One region of the Chryseobacterium indologenes genome, then DNA from elsewhere that is predicted to be linked to it. Evidence: riboswitches for the same ligand, from Rfam matches in the RefSeq annotation. Region 1 holds a riboswitch; each other region holds the start of a gene.
The links. Region 1 has a riboswitch for cobalamin ahead of prpB (methylisocitrate lyase). Riboswitches for the same ligand answer to the same signal wherever they lie in the genome.

Region 1 (4,813 bases):
AGATGATAAGAAACAGCGGAGAACCAATCGAGGTTCGGGAACATTTTCTTTTCTTCCCACATGATCGTTTCCAGTCTTTCAGCAATAGTATACAGCAGCATATCTCCTGCTTCTTCAGAAAGCTCTTTCGCCACTTTTTTAATCACAACGTTTCTCGGATCTGAAATGGTATACACCGGATGTCCGAATCCAATAATCACTTCTTTGTTTGCAATACGCTGGCGAATGTCACTCTCTGCTTCATCCGGAGAATTGTATCGGCTTTGAATTTCAAAAGCAACTTCATTAGCTCCTCCATGTTTTGGTCCTCTTAAGGCACCAATGGCTCCGGTAATGGCTGAATAAATATCAGATCCTGTTCCGGCAATCACACGGCTGGTAAATGTTGAAGCATTAAATTCATGTTCTGCATAGAGGTTTAACGAGATTTCCATAGCTTTCACCCAGGAATCTGCAGGTTTTTTTCCGTGCAAAAGGTGAAGAAAATGCCCTCCTATCGTGTCATCATCGGTTTCTACATCAATTTCTTTTCCATTATGGGTATAGTGGTACCAGTATAGGAGACCAGAACTGAAAGATGCCAGTAATTTGTCTGCAATATCCCTTGCTCCTGCCATATTATGATCATCTTTTTCCGGCTGAATACTCCCAATAGCGGAAACCATAGAACGCATGACATCCATAGGGTGAGCCGCTGCAGGAATACTCTTAAGAATGTTTCTCACGGAATGAGGCAGTCCTCTTAAAGATTTCAGCTTGGCTTTATAATTTTTCAATTGCGCTCCGGTAGGCAGCTGTCCATAGATTAAAAGATAGGCTACTTCTTCAAATTGTGCTTTCTCTGCCAGATCCAGAATATCATATCCTCTGTAATGGAGATCGTTGCCACTTTTTCCGACACTGCAAAGCGCAGTATTACCTGCTGCTACCCCTGAAAGCGCAACGCTTTTTTTAGGTTTAAATGTGGGTTCACTGTTATTTGACATTATCACTTATTTTGTTTAAAAAGGTTGTCTAATTTTTGTTCATAGTCGTAGTATCCAATGCTTTGATAAAGTTCTTCCCTGGTTTGCATGGTATCTAAGACATTGGCCTGTGTTCCGTCTTTACGAAGGTGCTCATATACATTTTGGGCCGCTTTATTGGCAGCACGGAAAGCCGAAAGCGGATAAAGTATCAATCCCACACCTGCATTTTTTAATTCTTCTACCGTGTACATTTTTATCATCCCGAATTCTGTAATATTGGCCAGTACAGGAACTCCTGTCGCTTCAACAAACTTTTGATAAAAGCTTAGGTCAGGAACTGCTTCTGCAAAGATGAAATCTGCTCCGGCTTCTTTATAAGCGATTGCTCTTTCCAATGTTTTTTCCAATCCTTCATTAGCAAAGGCATCGGTACGGGCACCAATTACAAAGTTCTCATCAGTACGGGCATCTGCTGCAGCTTTCAGCCTGTCTACCATTTCTTCTTTGGTTACCACTTCTTTTCCCGGGCGGTGTCCACAGCGTTTTGCACCTACCTGATCTTCAATATGGAGTGCCGCAGCTCCGGCTTTAATCAATGATTTTACAGTTCTTGCCACATTGAATGCTGAAGGTCCAAATCCGGTATCAACATCTACCATCAATGGCAAATCACAAACATTAGTAATACGCTGAACATCAATCAATACATCTTCCAGCGTGGTAATTCCCAAATCCGGAATACCCAGAGAGCCTGCAGCAACACCACCTCCTGAAAGATAAATTGCATTGAAACCAGCCTGTTGTGCCAACAGCGCATGATTAGCATTAATGGCTCCAACAATCTGAAGTGGACTTTCTTTTCGCATGGCCTCCCGGAATTTCATACCGGGAGACTTCAAACTTTCACTTGTAGTCATTATAATATTTTATTGTTTAGTTGAAATTTGTTCACAGAAGACCATGAATAGGAGCAATAACAGCCACCATTCCATGACGTGGTAAAAAGGCAATCAAAAGAAAGCTGCTCTGTGTTATTTGTTTTTTGTAATCCGGAATTATACCCCATTACCTCTCTGCAAACCTGATTATCTCCAGATTTACTGCTCCTGCATGAATAACCGAAATCGAATAGATACATATTACACTTTTTATATTGATTAAATCCTCATAAAAAGTTCCTGATAAACTTCACAATGCCTGTGAGAAAGAAAAATATGGAAAAGGAAAATACGATGAATACATGATAATGAAATAGCATATTACTCCACTACATATCTGCATCACAAAAATAACATGAGCCGACAAAATATATTGATCCCACTGTTATCCATATCGTATCATACCTGACTATAAGCTTCAGACCGCGAAAGCATCGTCAATTCGAAACAGGCAGGTCTCCTGACTTGTAACAGTTTTTATCGTCCTTCCCATATAACGAGGTATACAGTGAACCTTTTTGATAAAAACCTTGATGTTACTTACAGTTGCGCGACAGTTCGTGATTTGCACACGATTCCCTTTTAAGACACAGCTAAGCGTAACCAGTTTCGGTTGATAAAGAAGATGTTAAGAACTCCTTGGTGGTAAATATAGGTATTTTATAAAAACATGAAAGCTATTTTATGCAAACAATAATTATTTAACTATAACCTATTGATTTTGTTATTATTAAAAATATATTTTTCATTCAACAGACATTGTAATTTAGATTATTCTGCTTGTTTTTTGTTACTAAATCCTTAAGATATGTCATGAAAAAATCAAACAACTTTAAAGAAACAGCCTACTTGTTATCGTTTTTCAACCTGAAACTGAAGTGCTGTTTTTTTTAAAATTATGAATGCTTATCTTTTGATATTAAATGATCTTTTTTATATCATTTTAGTGAAAAATTTTAATCCCTATTCTTCAATCCATTTTCTGAAAGCAGCTGTGTTGCTTTGGCTTGTCACCAGATGGGCTTTCTGTCCTTTTATTTGGATAGACAGCGTATTTTTATTGTAACGCTCTATTCTTTCAACATGTATTTTCTGAACGATTTCACTGCGGTTAATTCTGAAAAAATCTGAAGGACTAAGCTGATTTTCAATTTCTTTTAGCGTAGATTCATTCAACAAATATTTCTTTCCTGTGGTATCGAAAGCAAAGACAATTCCCTCTTCTGCTTCAAAGAAAGTGATATCTTCAGTATTGACAAAGTAAATTCCCTGGTGTGAGGAGACTGTAAATCTTTTTTTATATTTTTTCTCTGTATGACTATTATTAAGCATTTGCTGAAGTTTTACCAAAACCTCATTCTGTTCTGATGCAGAGGTTCTCAATAAAATAAATTTGTCCCAGGCTTTTTGGAAACGCTCTTGTAAAAAAGGTTTTAAAAGATATTCTATGCCGTTACTTTCAAAAGCATTCATCCAGAACTGATCGTAAGCTGTCGTAAAGATTATTGGACTTGAAACACTCACCTGATCGTAGATTTCAAAGGCATTTCCATCCAATAACTCTATATCAGAAAAGATCAGGTCTACTGTTGATTTTCTTAAAAAAACAACAGCTTCTTCTACGTTATCAATCTCCGCAAGAATCTCAACCGGTTCTTTTAATTCGCTGATAAAACGTTTTAGCTTTTTTCTGGCAGGGATTTCGTCTTCGATAATTATAACTTTTATCATATTTTATACTGGAATTATAGGAAGTTTTACAGCAAATCCGATTTCTGATTTTGATATTTCTACCTGTTGGTCGCTTAATAACGCATATTGCTCTTTAAGATTGTTCAAGGCTCTTCCTGAAGTTTTTTTATTGTTACGTTTAGGTATCACATTATTGGAAACGGTTATTGTCTGATCCAGATTTATGGTGACCGAAACAGGATGGTCATGAGTTCCAAGATTATGCTGAACGGCATTCTCCAGCAGCAGCTGTAATGAAAGCGGAATAATATTTCCTGAAGATTTTATATGATTTATTTTTAATGAATAGGCATTTCCGTATTTATATTGTATCAGATTAAAATATTTCTCTGCAAAAGCAAGTTCTTCTTCCACAGCTACTAATTTTTTATCGGAAACATCTAAAACATAACGGTATATCTCGGCAAATTCATTGAGAAAGTCGGAAGCTTTTCGTTTATCTTCTTCTATGAGCTGGTCCAGAATATTGAGATTATTGAACAAAAAATGAGGATTAAGCTGGGCTTTCAACTGATTAATTTTACTTTCAGACAACGCATGATCATAAAGGGCAAGCTGTTTCTGATAGTCTGTATTCTTCTTGTAGTAACGGTATGCCAGATAAAAACTTCCGTAAATAAAGCCTCCGATTAAATCCGAAAAAGTGGAGAGAATAACTACTTCCTGATTAAAATTTTTCTCAATCTTTCCAAAAGCAAAAGCAATCAAAAAGCCTATTATCTTCATCACCACAAGGTATGTCAACAGTGAAGAACTGAATATTTTAAGGATTTCCGCGATGCTGAATGTTACTGACTTCTGCCAGTTTTTAATGAAAAAATCAATCACAAAAAACAGGATACAGGCACTAATGAGGGTGACAACTGCAGCTTCCGGTGTAAAAATATACCAATCTAATGTTCTTCTTATTCCTATCCGGGTATGGATAGACTGTACATAGGCAAACAAAAGGATAAACAGGAGAAAATACCTGTGTTGATTAATCCGTTTTAATATGGTTTTCATCGGCTTTATAAATGGTCATTTTTTACAAAAATAGCCCTATATTTTTACAGGGCTGTTTCTTTGTATTATTATTTTTTCTTTTCGGGAAATGATGCGGTAACGTTTCCTTCATCGTCTAAGAAATCCAGTTTTGCTTCGTTATTTTTATCT
Region 2 (4,813 bases), 1.7 Mb from region 1:
TATCAGCATGTCCGCCATATCCCGGATGAAATTTGAAGAATTTAAAGTCATATAAATCATTTGGAAATTTGAAATACCAGTATACGCCTAAAATCATGAAAGATTGATTGATGAATTGTACAATAATCAAAATTAAATAAAATTTCACACTCCAAAACTTTCAAAACCCTTAAATTTGTTGTCAATAAAAATTTACTTGGATGCTTAGGAACATTTCAATTGCGGCAGCTACTTTTTTGTCCGTAGTTACAATCAATGCACAGAAGAACAAAAATACCCAACTGGAAAGACCCAAATTAGTCGTAGGTCTGGTAGTAGACCAGATGCGTTGGGACTATTTATACCGTTTTTATGGTAAATATGGAAATGACGGTTTCAAAAGACTTTTGAATACAGGATATTCTTTGAATAATGTACACATTCCTTATGTTCCTACCATTACAGCTTTGGGACACACGTGTATCTATACAGGTTCCGTACCGGCTATTCACGGAATTGCAGGAAATGACTGGACGGATAAAGAAACAGGAAAAGGAGTATACTGTACTGCGGATGAAAGCGTTCAGCCCGTAGGAACAACCAATGTGAAAACCGGAAGCCATTCTCCAAAAAATCTTTGGTCTACTACGGTGACTGACGAATTGAGATTAGCAACCAACTTCCAGGGAAAAGTAGTCGGAGTTTCTTTGAAAGACCGTGCTTCTATTCTTCCTGCAGGACACACTCCAAACGGAGCATTCTGGTTTGATGACAGCACAGGGAATTTCATTACCAGTACATGGTATATGAATGATCTTCCTCAATGGGTGAAATCATTCAATTCTCAGAATCTTCCTGAAAAATTAGTAGCCAACGGCTGGAATACTTTACTTCCAATCAATCAATATACGGAAAGTGCACCGGACAATTCTTCTTGGGAAGGACTGCTGGGAAGTGCAAAAACACCTACTTTCCCTTACAGTAATTTAGCAAAGGATTATCAGGCTAAAAAAGATAATATCCGTTATACACCTTTTGGAAATACGCTGACATTGAAGTTGGCAGAGGCTTCTGTAGAAGGTGAAAAACTGGGTGGAGATAATATCACAGATTTCTTAGCGATCAACCTTGCATCTACTGATTATGCAGGTCATAAATTCGGACCGAATTCTATTGAAGTAGAAGACGTTTACATCAGATTAGATCAGGATTTAGCTGAGTTCTTCAATTATTTGGATTCAAAAGTAGGAAAAGGGGAGTACACTGTTTTCCTTTCTGCGGATCATGGTGGAGCGCATTCTGTAGGATTCCTTAAAGAACATAAAATACCAACAGGTTTCTTTGGTGAAGATGCAGAAAAAAATCTGAACCAGAAGCTGAAAGATAAATTCGGAGCTGATAAACTGATTAACGCGATTGATAACTATCAGATTTATTTTGACAGAAAAGTATTAGCTGACAGTAAGCTTGAACTGGATGATGTAAGAAACTTTGCTGTAAAGGAAATTGAGAAAGATCCTACGGTTTTATATGCAGTTTCTGTAGATAAAGTTCAGGAGGCAAGTATTCCGGAACCCATCAAACAAAGAATTATCAATGGAATCAACAGACAGAGAAGTGGAGATATCCAGTTGATTTCTCATGATTCTATGCTTCCTCCATATTCAAAAACAGGTACTACCCACAGTGTTTGGAATTCTTATGATTCACATATTCCATTGATCTTTATGGGTTGGGGAGTTAAGCAGGGAGAAAGCAACAAGGCTTACCACATGACAGATATTGCACCTACGGTATCTTCTCTATTGAAAATTCAGTTTCCAAGTGGAAATGTAGGAAACCCAATTACGGAAGTTATTGGTAAATAATTGGTAAATAATTGTATACGATTATTCTATGATACATGGCTGCTTTCAACCGAAAGCAGCTTTTTTTGTGAGTTATTACTTCAAATTCTCAATCTGATACACTCTCATTTCACTTTTTGGCAAATACATATAAAAAACTATCTTTGCAAAAATTTTGGTTTCCAGTATTTTGGAATGAAAAGGGAATCGGGTGTAACTCCCGGACTGTCCCCGCAACTGTAAATCGCAATAAAAGTTTCTGCAAACAGCCACTGTCTAAAACGGGAAGGAGCAGAATGCGAAAGTCAGGAGACCTGCCGGAATTATAATAAAAAAACATATTGCTTTCGGAGGAAAAGTAAAAAAGTATGGATATAAAAAGATCTTTAGTACTGCTTTTTTCATCTTATGGCTGTTTTCTTTTTGGACAAGAGAAAACCATTGACACTATTTATGTCTTCGACAACCAGATGAATAGGGTGAAACTTTTTCATCCCGTAAAAATAATTTCGGCAGAAGAGGCCGAGAAAAACTCCAGTAATCTTTCTGAACTTCTGAGATTTCAATCCCAGGTATTTATCAAAGAAAATGGCCGTGGAGCTGTTTCTTCACCTTCTTTCAGAGGAACTACTGCCCAGCAGACCGCATTTGTATGGAATGGAATTAATATCAACTCAAGTTTCTTAGGGCAGGGAGATATCAATAATATTGCTTTGTTCGGATATGACCAGATCGGGATAAAAGCCGGAGGAGGAAGTGTGGTGTACGGAAGTGGTGCTATCGGGGGAAGTATTCACCTTAATAATACCCTTGATTTTAATAAAGGCTTCCATGGTTCTTTATTTTCTGAAGTTGCTTCTTTTAATACCTATAATAATTTTGTAAAAGGTTCTTACAGCAATGATAAGTTCAGTTTTAAAGCTTCAGGAAATTATTCTGTTAGCGAAAATAATTATGAGGTAAGTGATCTGAATTACATCAACAGAAACGGGAATTATTACAATACAACATTTAATGTAGGAGCATCCTATAAAATGACGGATGATCATAAAATTTCTTGGCAGAGCCAGTTCTTTGATTCTTCACAACATTATTCTGTGTATGAAGAAACGGGAACAAAAACAAAATATAAAACTCAAAGTGTAAGAAGCCTTCTTTCCTGGGACTGGAACAAAGCAAAGTTTAGTAACTCCCTTAGAGCAGCCTATACAGAAGAGAATTTTCAGTATTTCGGTTCTTTAAATCTGCCTAAATCAAGTGGCGGAACAGGGAAAAATTACATCTTTAAAAATGATTTCAATTATTTCCTGAATTCTAAGTGGAATTTTAATATTATCGGAGAATTTCAGATCAACAAAGGAGAAGGGTATGCGAGCGGAATATCCAGTGTCAGCAGAAATGTTGGTTCCATTTCCGGACTGTTGAGGTATTTTGCAACGAAAAACCTGCGTTTTGAAGGTGGGTTCAAGAAAGATTTTGTGGAAGATGTGAAGTCACCGCTGATGTATTCATTCTCCGGAAAATGGAGTGCTGCAAAATGGTATGATGTAAGCGTTAACGTATCAAAAAACTTCAGATACCCGTCATTTAATGATATTTATTATGAACCGGGAGGAAATAAAGAGTTGAGACCGGAAACCTCTACCCAGGTAGATATGACGAATGAGCTCAAAGTGGGAGATTTCAGACTTACTTTGTCTCCGTACTATATGAACATCACAGATCTTATTGCATGGCTTCCAACGGCCAAAGGATACTGGCAGGCATTCAATGTCAATAAAGCTGAATCTTACGGATTAGAATCTCAGCTGTCATTTAGTAAACAATTGGGTAATCATAAATTCAGGGCGAATGCAGGATATTATTACGCAAGATCTATCGATAAAGAAACACAGCTGCAGAGACCTTATGTGCCTATGCATAGAGGAAGTGCCAATATAGATTATGAATATGGTTTCTTTAAGTTTTTTGCACAGGGACTGCTAAATGGTGTTACCTATACCACAAGTGATGAAAAGAGATCAGATGCCATAGATCCTTATTTTCTTTTGAATATGGGTGTTTCAGCAACTTTAGCGAAAAAATATACCTTAGGATTTAAAGTGAATAATGTAACAAATACCTACTATAAAACGGTTTCTTTTTATCCTTTACCGAAAAGAAATTATAGTGTATACGCAGCAATAAATTTTTAATAAATTAAAATTGAATAAATTATGAAAATAACTAAACTTTTAACTGTACTATTTGCAGTAGTGTTATTATTTAACATGTCTTCATGTACAAGCGATTCCGCTGAATTTGAAGTTTCTCCGATTACTTACCAGAACGGATATTTTATATCTAATGAAGGGAACTTCAACAGTCAGGGTGCTAAAGTAACATTCCTGACAAGAGATCTGAGCCTGAAGCAGGATGATGTATATGGTTATAATAACAATAAAGAAATTCTGGGTGACGTTCTTCAGACCATTGGTCTTAACGGAAATAAGGCTTATCTTGTGATAAATAACTCAAACAAGATTGTTGTAGTAGACCGTTATACATTTAAAAAATTAGCCGTAATCACGGATCAGATTGATAATCCAAGAGGGATTACTTTTGCTAATGGCTTTATCTATGTTGCCAACACCAATTTCAGTGCACATACTCAAAGTGTAACAAAGTATAAAGCTTCTGACTACTCATTTGTAAGCAAAATCAATATGACTGAAGTTTCTGATAAAACAGTAGAAGCAGGAGGAAATGTTTTTGTACAGAACGCTTCATCAGGATTTGGAAATAAGATTACTTATATCAATACTTCTAATGATGCTAAAACTGAAATTACCGTTCCGAATGGTCAGATTGGGAATACTGTGTCTTACAAATCCAATGTTTACACGATTTCTTCTACAGCTACAGATTCTTATATCTATAAGATTTCAAGCACAGGAGCGATGACACCGGTAGTTACACTGACAGGAATTCCAAACGCTACAAATCTT
Region 3 (4,813 bases), 1.7 Mb from region 1:
TCTCCAAGTTCTTTTACTACATTGGGATTAATTTCTGCGTAAATGTTCCTGTAATAGGTTCCTTTGGTATAATCAAAAAAGTCCAGTGTACATTTATTGCTTCCCATATTCCCTTCGTTCAGCATATAGAATCCTTTTATTGCTGTATTTTCTGAAGGAAGTCCTTCCACTACTTCCTGACGGACGATGATATCATCTGTACGGCATGAAGTAAGAAAAGCTAAAGCAAGAAACAGAAAATAAAAGTTTAGTTTTCTCATAAGGTGAAGTTTAGAATAAGTTTAAAATTTCTTCCCGGCATCGGATAGTTGATCACTACATCATAATATTGATTGAAGATATTATTCATCTCAAGGCTTACTTTAAACTGATGATCCGCCCAGTTGAATTTTTTCTGAACAGACAGATCATGAGTATACCAAGGCTGTACATAATTGTATTGAATATTATCCTGGTTCACATCATAGCGCTTTCCTACATACATTGCACTGTAATTGAAGCTCCAGTCTTTATAATCGGCCATCAGTGCAAATGATCCGCTATGCCATGGTGTGTATGGAATCTGATTTTTGTAGAATGTATCTTCAGGATCCGTCATATCTCTTGCACTTTGATAGGTGTAAGAAAGTAATGGCCTAAGTTTTACTTTTCCCAACTGCATTTCTGCCTGAACATTCACGTCAGCACCAATAATCTCAACCAGACCAAGGTTCATCATCAACCAGCGGAACATACTTCCGTTAGGAGCTGCGACAATTTTATCCTGTACTTTGTTGTAATAACCATCTACTTTAGCATAAAAAGATTTAAAGAAATGATTGTTGTAATTTTTCTGGTACGTAAATCCTACATCATACTGATTGGTAAATTCCGGTTTCAGGTAAGTGTTTCCGATATTGGTATAATAAAGGTCATTGAAAGTAGGCAGTCGGAAAATTCTTTTATAGAAAGCTCTGAGGGTAAGCTCAGGAATTATTTCAGGCTGGTAGCTCATAAATACAGCGGGGGTCCATTCTCTGCTGTCTCCGGGTCTTTTATTTTTTTTTACTTCTTCGAAAGTAAATGTTCCCAAAAGGCTTCCCAGAATTTTAAACCTGTTCCACTGGTAGGTTGTTGCCAAAGCGACTAATGTTGTATAACGTGTAGGATAGGAAAAGTTATCAAGATTGGCGTCAAGATTATTGTACTGAAAATCTCCACTCAGACTCACATCCCAATTGGGCGTGATAGAATATATATTGGATGAAGAAAGATAAACTTCTCTTTGAATATAGACATTATCCGTATACATAATAGATTGCGAACGAACGGTATCCATAAAATGAGTATAATCGTAGGCAAATTTTGCTTTCAGCTGTGTTTCAAATTTTGGGAACAGTTTTTTCCGCAGATTGGCTTGTACAAAATAATTTTCATCGGAAAGTCTCGCTCCTCTTCCTTCAAAACGACCGTTCACAATAGGTGCCGGCATTCCGCGGTCTGAAATATAGCCATAGCCACGAACATTCCAGCTTCCGTTATTCAAAGTTCCATTTAAAGAAGTTTCAAAACGTTTTGCTTTGATATCTGAATCCTGTCTTTTTGCAATGGTATCATAAGCCTGCTGTCCATCAGGATATTTCTTGGCATATCGAAATCTGTAAATTCCGTCGCTTTGCATAAATTCTGCACTGAAACTGGCAGAAACTCTGTCTGAAATTTTCTGCTCCAATCGGAATGAAGGATTGAAGAGATCAATAGAAGCACTTTTGGCTCTTATCACAAGATTGGTTTTTCTTGTTCCTTTAAACACAGGAGTTTTAGGCTGTAAATAGATAGATCCGGAAGAACCGAAATCTTTTGCCGGCTGGAAAATCTCACTTTTCTGCCCGTTGTATAATGATATTTCTTCAAGATCATCCAAAGAATATCTTCCGAGGTCAACAAGGCCGTTTTGTGCATTTCCCAATTGAATTCCGTCATAGAAAACTCCTACATGCTGGCTTCCTAGACTTCGGACATTAATGGTTTTCAATCCGCCGATACCTCCATAGTCTTTAATCTGAACTCCGGAGAAATACCGCAGCGCATCTGCTACAGAATGACTGTTCAGTCTTTCAAGTGCTTCCCCTTGGATGGTTTGTGCCGGAATGATCTCTTTAAAATTCTTTTTGTAGAGACTGATCGCCTTGATGGATTCTTCCTTCAGCGTGTCATTTTTCTTTTTTTGGGAATATAAAAGCTGAGATGTGATCACCAGTATTGTGAAAACAGCTTTATAAATTGTAGAAGTAATTAGTTTTGCCGTCATTAGCTCATTTAGGATAATGATGACGCTAATGGGTATAAGAATACAACGACAAAGCACAGCTGTCACTGCACAGAATCATTGATGTCCTAAGCTTTATTCCACGAAAGCGTCAAACGATTATTTTCTGGCAGGTCTTCTGACTTACTCCATTTTTGAAATCCTTCCCATTCCTAAAAACAGTGGATATATTCTTCAAAAACTTTGGTGCGGAGCTTACAGCAGCGGGTCTGTTCCGGATTTTCACCGAATTCCCTTTTAAGAGCTTTTTATGGCTCACCAAATTCCGGCAAAGATAAAAAATTATTCCTAACCCCCAATTAAATTCATGATTCATAAACAATTAAAGCTCCCGAAGGAGCTTTAACATTATTAAAAAGGGGTTTTATTTTTAAATTCCAATATTCAGAAAAATACTGAATCTGGATTTTGCTTCAATATCTCCACCCGCCAATTGAGTATACATCGGAAGCATTACTTCACTTCCCAGGCTCAGTTTTTTATAAGAAGCTTCAAATCCCAGTTTCCCGTACAAAGCACTTCCTGCAGTATTGGGCAGGGCTTCATCAAACTGTTTATTCTGTGCATACACTTCTCCCTGCACTCCCGTTTTTACCGAAAAGATCGACTTTTCGTTTCCGGCAACCTGATAAAATCCCGTCGCAGCGTAGTTCCACTGGTTTCCGAAACGGTAATTTTTCTTATTTTCCGTTTTGATCGTATAGTCTGTATTGACCAAGACTGCTACTTTATTCTTCTGAAACTTATAATTCAAAGCCGCCTGATAATCCCAGCTTCCGGTTCCCAATTGAAAACTTGGATTGACTCCGGATGCACCTTTCTCATCAAATTTCCCCAAAGGAATTTTCACTCCCAAGCCTCCACTTATGTGATGGAAATTATCTTTAGAATTCATCAGCTGGTAAATTCCCATCAGGTTCAGATCTCCGATTCCATTGATTTTAATATCTCCCTGCATGGTTTGCTTTTCATGGAAATGGAAGGGCAGACTTGCATAAACACTCAGTTTTTTAGTCAATGGAATTTTCCCCCAAAGCTGCAAAGTATTGAAATACTGATCCTGGGTAAGGTCTTTTACAAATAAGTTTTCCTTTGCTTTGTAATGTTGTGCAAAGTATTTGATTCCGATAAACTGTGGATTCAGTAAAGATTCAAAACCGGAAGATCCGTTTCCTGCTGCACAGCCGCACGCATCACAATCATCATCAAAATCAAATCTGCTAAAGGTTTCCGGTGTAATATACATGCTGTCTCTAACCACATTGGCCTGGTTCAGGCTAAATACCATAAAACTTAGTACTGCTATAATCTTCTTCATGTTTTCTATAATTTATTCTGCAAATTTTGGATTGGAGATAAAACTTTTATCTGATAATGTTTTCAGGAAGGCAATAATTGATTGTTTTTCCTGGCTGTTCATAGCAATTCCCGTATGCCCATTCTGTTTCAGCTGAGGATCGAGATTGGGATTATCTTCTACCTGATCTGAATAGAAATTGAGCACAGCCTCTAAGGTGTAAAACCTTCCGTCATGCATATAAGGTGCTGTATATTCTACATTTCGCAAGCTTGGAACACGAAATTTCATCCAGTCAACCTGATTGAGAGAAACTCTGTACCGTCCGGCGTCTTTGAATTCCGTATTGTAATACATTCCTGTATTTCTGAAGCTTTCATCGGTAAATAATTCTCCACTATGGCAAGAAGCACATTTCTGATTAAACAATGCCATTCCCTGAGATTCCGCTGAAGTCAATTGTTCCTTTCCCTGCCTGAATCTGTCGTATTTTGAATCTGCAGAAATTAAAGAAGCCATAAACTGTGATAATGCTTTTAAAATTCTTTCGCCGGTAATGGTTTCGTCTCCATATGCTTCTCTGAACAGCTTTTTGTATTTCTGATCATCTTTAATCTTTGAAATTGCTTCCGGTATGGAACTGTCCATTTCATTAACATCCGTAATAGGACTGATCGGCTGCTCATTAAGGTTATGAATAACTCCGTCCCACATATATCTTTTCAGAAAAGCCATATTCTGAATGGGCGGTGCATTGCGAATCCCTATTCTATCATCTACCCCATGACTTACTGTATGCCCGTGATGGGTGAATGCATTTTCCTGAATATGACAGAAACCGCATGAAATGGTATTATTTCGGGAAAGCCTGCCTTCATAGAATAATTTTCTTCCCAGCTCTACTCCATTTTTAGTTACCGGATTGACGGATTGATCAAAAGTCATTTCCGGGAAATACGAAGGAAACTGCAGATTATAGGCTTCATCTTTTTCCAACGGCTGTATCACCTCATCGGAACAGGATATACAGCTAAGGAACAATACAAGCAGAACCAATATCGTCTTAACAAAAACATTAATCATTGTGAACGTGGTCTACTTTAAACATTTTTGTAAGATTATTGGTAACGTCTACCAGATGCTGGTTTGAACCCATCAGCATATCATTGGCTGTTGTAAGTGTCAATGCCTTATCTCCGCTTAAAAAC
Region 4 (4,813 bases), 1.5 Mb from region 1:
GACTATTGTAAAGTTGCAACAGGAGAAATTTGAAGTTGAAAAACTGAAATCCGATCTTGCAGAAAGAAAAGAGTCTGTAGAAGATAAGCGTGACAATCTTCAGAAACTGAATGATCAGCTTCAGCAGAAACTGTTCAATTTTCAGAAATTATATGAAGAGGAACACCGTAAGCTTCAGTTCGGGAATAAGATTGAAACCTTCATCGACAGCTATACAAAGGGAAAATCCAGAAAGGATGTTGTAAAAGACTTTGTAAAACTTCTTGAGCAGGAGAAATTCAGGAAATTAGGGCATGATAAGGATGAAACAAAACGTCTGCAGGTTGTTAAGAGAAAAATTACGCAACAGTTGAAAAAAGAGGAAGTGATTGAAAAAATTGCAGAAACCAATGAAAAACTGGAAGAACAGCGTAAAAGCGACCGTGCTATTTGGATGAAAATCGGGCAGCGTGTTCGTATTACGGGAAGTACCAGTGTGGGAACCATTGAAAAGATTTCCAGAAACAAGGTAATTGTCAACTATGGAACCTTCAAGACAACGATTAATGCGGATGAACTTGAGAGAATTTAATTAATCTTAAAATGAGTTTAAAAATGAACTCATCTACGCAAATATTAAGAGAGAGCACCAAAAAGGTACTCTCTCTTTTTTATTTTTATTTCTTAATGAATTTTAAACGGATTGCACTGTTTTTATCTTTCAATTGAATAAAATAAATTCCTGCGGATAAATGACTAAGGTTTACTTTATGATCAGAAACTTTTCCTTCACCTCCTTTCTGTCCCAATACATTATAAATTTCATAATTCGTTGCTTTTGAAATTCCGGAGATATTTAAAACATCAGATGCTGGATTGGGAGAAATTTCCGGTTTTACAGACTTCCCTGATTCTTCCACTCCAAGTGTTAAATTTATCAAGTCTACGCCATAATCTTCAACTTCTCCGTAGGTAAATGTGCTACAGGCATCTGCAGGCATCGTTTGACTTGTGACAACCCTCATGGTTACGCCACAAGTTATCAATGCTGCCAGACTTGGAATCGTAAAAACAGAAACTCCCGGAGCAGCCTGAGTGATATTATTGGCCACCATAACTCTTTCTGTAGATTCAAAAATTCCGTTGGCATTAAGGTCTATCCATGCTGTTACAGTTGTTGTACCCGGAGTACCGGTCCAGGTATTTGCTACTGAAAGTTTATTTCCTGTACTTCCTATATAAAACTTTACCCTACGGCTCAGATCACTTCTGTAATCTGTGTAATTGGAAGCGCCGGAATCGCTTATCATTGGAGATGCTATTCCGGAAGAAGTTACTGTAACGTTGGAGATATGCATCATACTTGTATCTGTAGAGGCACTTGAACAGTAATTCAGTGTTGTTGTAAAAAATATAGGGTTCGACCACATTCCCTGGGTAGTGCATATTTTACTACCTGCACTTCATAAACTGTACAAGGCTGCAGATTCGTAATCGTAAATAAATTTTGCCCCGGTGTAGGAGTAGCTACCATCCAGCTAGTAGTTCCGGGTATTCTGTATCTGATGAAATTATTCGGGGTATCAGGATCAGCGGTCCATGTAACAGTTCCGGTGGTAAGGGTTATAGCAGACATCTGAACACCGGTGGGAACGTTCGTATCACAATAAAATAAAGATTCTGATCCTGCTTCTATTTTGTTTTCTGCCTGAAAGCTGGAAATGCCCAAAATAAAAGAGAATACATAAAGTAGTTTTTTTGTCATGTTTATTAGTTTTAAAATTCTCTTGAAAAATAGGGATTTTATAGAATATACTTGATATTTGCACCATATATTATTGTTTTTTTTAATACTTTTAAATTATACACATAAAAAACATATCCATTAACAGAATATCACTGTCAAAAGCTCTTTCTTATCATTATTTGAAACAAATACAAGATTTTAAAGAACTACCCGTATAATTATCTTCCGAAAAGCATTTAATTTATATATTTGGGGGATCAAAAAATTTCATAATGACTTTCATAAACAAAGCATTCTATGTATCGGCCTTGAGTATTTTTTCTTTAGCCTTTGTAAAAGGGCAGAATAAAGTTCCTTTCGGAGTGGTAAAAGCTGAAGAAGGATATGCCAATGTAAGGGTTCATAAAGACAATTACAGGAAAATTGTGGACAAGATCCGTATGCGTAAAGGAGATGTATTTGTTTATGTAAAGCCTGCCCCCGGAGAAACAGAATGGATCTGGATCAAATATCCTGAAAAGCAGGATGAAGACAAACCATTTGTACGCTATGAAACACTTGATAAAGAAGGAATGGTTAACAAAGAACGTATTGCTTATATTGATCAGCTCCCAGCCTACACTCCTTCCAGATCCAAAAACGGAAAATCACTTATTTTCACAGATAATTCTGATCCTAAAGTCCCTACTGCCCAAAGAAGCAAAGTAGTAATTGATATCTACCCTTCCAATGCAGGCTATCGTAAGAAAGAAAAAGATGCTGAAGGAAAACTTCTGACCATCGATAAAGTAAAACCTTGGGGAATCGGAAATGATCTTCCTGAAGGAATGACTGAAATCAAATCAATCAGAGTGCAACAGCCAGGAAGAGGTTCTGTCTTTGTAAGAGAAGCCATCAAAAATATGTTCCAGCCTACTATGGATTTTGAGAACATTGGCGTAACGTCCCTGGATACCGACAATATTTTCTTATACATGATAAACGGTTCAGGAGAAAACAGATACACTACATTGTGGACGATCAAGAAAGGAAGAGTAATCAGCCAGATTATTTACCATAATCCGGAATAAATTCATTATTTTTGCCCCGAAAAGTTTTAACGCTTATTCATCACAGAAATTGGTTCTGCATCACTGCAGATTAAAAGGGAACCGTGTGAAAATCACGGACTGTCGCGCAACTGTAAGTAACTGAAATCTTTATCAAAGATCCACTGTGCGAGGCATGGGAAGGAGATAAAAGATGTTACAAGTCAGGAGACCTGCCTATTTCTTTAAACAAATAACTTTCGCGATTTGAAGTTGTATTGATCTGATGGATTGTTTCAGGGGTTCTCTAAGTTCCTGTCATTATTCTGTTGTTTTAATATCGTTTTCATTTCGCTTTAATTAATAATGATATATGACTACAGAAGAAAGAATTGAAGCATCCGAAACCAGAATCTTTAAAGCGGTTTTCCCTAACACAACCAATCATTACGATACCCTTTTTGGTGGTACGGCCATGCAGCTGATGGACGAAGTAGCTTTTATTACAGCCACCCGATTTGCCAGAAAAAGAGTGGTAACGGTAAGCAGTGACAAGATCGATTTCAAAAAACCTATTCCTGCCGGAACAATTGTAGAACTGATCGGGAAAGTTTCCTACGTGGGAAAAACCAGTATGAAAGTAAATGTTGAGATCTATACTGAGCAGATGTATTCCTATGAAAGAGAAAAAGCCATTGTAGGAGATTTTACTTTTGTAGCGATTGACGAATTCAAGAAACCAATCCAGATACTATAAATGATAAATTTTCGGGCGGCCAGAGGCCGCCCGAAGCTTTTTCTATGTTCTTTACACTTATTTCACAACCTTTTCCGTTTCCAGACTTCTGTTCAACAGCAGTTCAAAAGCCTCTCCCATTTCATCCGACGCTCTGTTGATGGCATTTTCAAGCATATTTCGGATTTGTCTTTCTGTTACTCCGGCTTCCGTCCAGCTTTTTCCTGAAGTATGAGAATTTAAGATAAACGGCATAATTCTGTCAATCCCACAGGCAAAAATAGCATCAGGGGTTTTCTCTTCTTCAAACTCAAGCCACAGATTGAAAAACTCTGTACGCAGAGGTTGGTCCAGAATTCCGAAAATCTTTTGGGCAGATGCTTTCTCTCTCTCAAACTTTCCTACCATTGCTTTTTCATCAAAAATAAAAGTATCACCAGCTTCTATTTCCACCAGATCATGAATAGAAAGCATTCTTATTACTCTCAACAGATCAATATCCGCGCGGTTTTTAGCATACGGAAAAAGAACCTGAGCCAGAATAATAATCTGCCAGGAGTGTTCTGCCGTGTTCTCTCTTCGGGAATCGTCAGCATTATAATTTCTTCGCTGTACATTTTTCAAAGCATCCACTGCCAGGATAAAATCTATCTCTTTCTGAATTTTCATCTTACTTTTTATTTCTGTTATATTGATCTGCCGGATATACCTTTGTTTTGGTAATCCATTTATTATTGATCTTTTCTTTCGTGATTACCCTTACCTGATCCTCATCGGTCATATCTTCCTCTTTTTCAAGCACCCTGTCCAGTCCTTTATTCGGAATAACGGCATATTCAGTGGTGAAAATCCTGCAACATCCGGATTTACCATAGGAAATAAGACGTTTGCGTTTGGCATCTGTTTCAAAAAAATCAAAGCCACTTGAGCCCAGGTCTGTAAGTTCTTCACTTTTTACAAATGCCATTCTGGTACTGTTGAATACATACACATCATAAGAAGCCGAACTGTAATTTCCCATATTTCCGTTTCTTATCGCCACATCTTCAGTTCCGTCAAAATTAAAATCATCTATAATTACTGAACGCTGGTCATTTGTCAGAGAAATCAATTTCCCCGGAATCAATTTTTGCCCCTGTTCCGGATTTAAAACAAGATTATCAGAAACAAAACTCTGTATCTTGCTGTTATTATTGTCAAACAATTCTACCGTTCCTTTCCCCCCACATTGGCCATCATTACAATTTTCTATATGGATGATTGCGTTATATTTATTTGATACATTTTTTACTTCAAACTGATATTGTCCAAAACATACAGGCC

Region 2: another riboswitch for cobalamin. It lies ahead of DYR29_RS09875 (TonB-dependent receptor plug domain-containing protein); the one in region 1 lies ahead of prpB (methylisocitrate lyase).
Region 3: another riboswitch for cobalamin. It lies ahead of DYR29_RS17295 (TonB-dependent receptor plug domain-containing protein); the one in region 1 lies ahead of prpB (methylisocitrate lyase).
Region 4: another riboswitch for cobalamin. It lies ahead of DYR29_RS09240 (acyl-CoA thioesterase); the one in region 1 lies ahead of prpB (methylisocitrate lyase).

Annotation. Positions count from the first base shown of each region.
Region 1 covers NZ_CP074372.1:517,127-521,939, reverse strand. Annotated here, with positions in the region: gene prpC (bifunctional 2-methylcitrate synthase/citrate synthase) at 1-986, opposite strand, end outside; gene prpB (methylisocitrate lyase) at 989-1,885, opposite strand; cobalamin riboswitch at 2,340-2,529, opposite strand; gene DYR29_RS02115 (LytR/AlgR family response regulator transcription factor) at 2,870-3,637, opposite strand; gene DYR29_RS02110 (sensor histidine kinase) at 3,641-4,663, opposite strand; gene DYR29_RS02105 (hypothetical protein) at 4,732-4,813, opposite strand, start outside.
Region 2 covers NZ_CP074372.1:2,200,465-2,205,277, reverse strand. Annotated here, with positions in the region: gene DYR29_RS09885 (hypothetical protein) at 1-97, opposite strand, end outside; gene pafA (alkaline phosphatase PafA) at 201-1,847, shown strand; cobalamin riboswitch at 1,986-2,162, shown strand; gene DYR29_RS09875 (TonB-dependent receptor plug domain-containing protein) at 2,195-4,021, shown strand; gene DYR29_RS09870 (YncE family protein) at 4,043-4,813, shown strand, end outside.
Region 3 covers NZ_CP074372.1:3,835,198-3,840,010, reverse strand. Annotated here, with positions in the region: gene DYR29_RS17300 (YncE family protein) at 1-260, opposite strand, end outside; gene DYR29_RS17295 (TonB-dependent receptor plug domain-containing protein) at 257-2,290, opposite strand; cobalamin riboswitch at 2,400-2,586, opposite strand; gene DYR29_RS17290 (transporter) at 2,679-3,626, opposite strand; gene DYR29_RS17285 (cytochrome-c peroxidase) at 3,639-4,688, opposite strand; gene DYR29_RS17280 (MbnP family protein) at 4,681-4,813, opposite strand, start outside.
Region 4 covers NZ_CP074372.1:2,060,423-2,065,235, forward strand. Annotated here, with positions in the region: gene DYR29_RS09220 (endonuclease MutS2) at 1-571, shown strand, start outside; gene DYR29_RS09225 (GEVED domain-containing protein) at 657-1,409, opposite strand; gene DYR29_RS09230 (fibronectin type III domain-containing protein) at 1,373-1,744, opposite strand; gene DYR29_RS09235 (hypothetical protein) at 1,999-2,796, shown strand; cobalamin riboswitch at 2,830-3,009, shown strand; gene DYR29_RS09240 (acyl-CoA thioesterase) at 3,128-3,511, shown strand; gene DYR29_RS09245 (HD domain-containing protein) at 3,569-4,159, opposite strand; gene DYR29_RS09250 (XAC2610-related protein) at 4,161-4,813, opposite strand, start outside.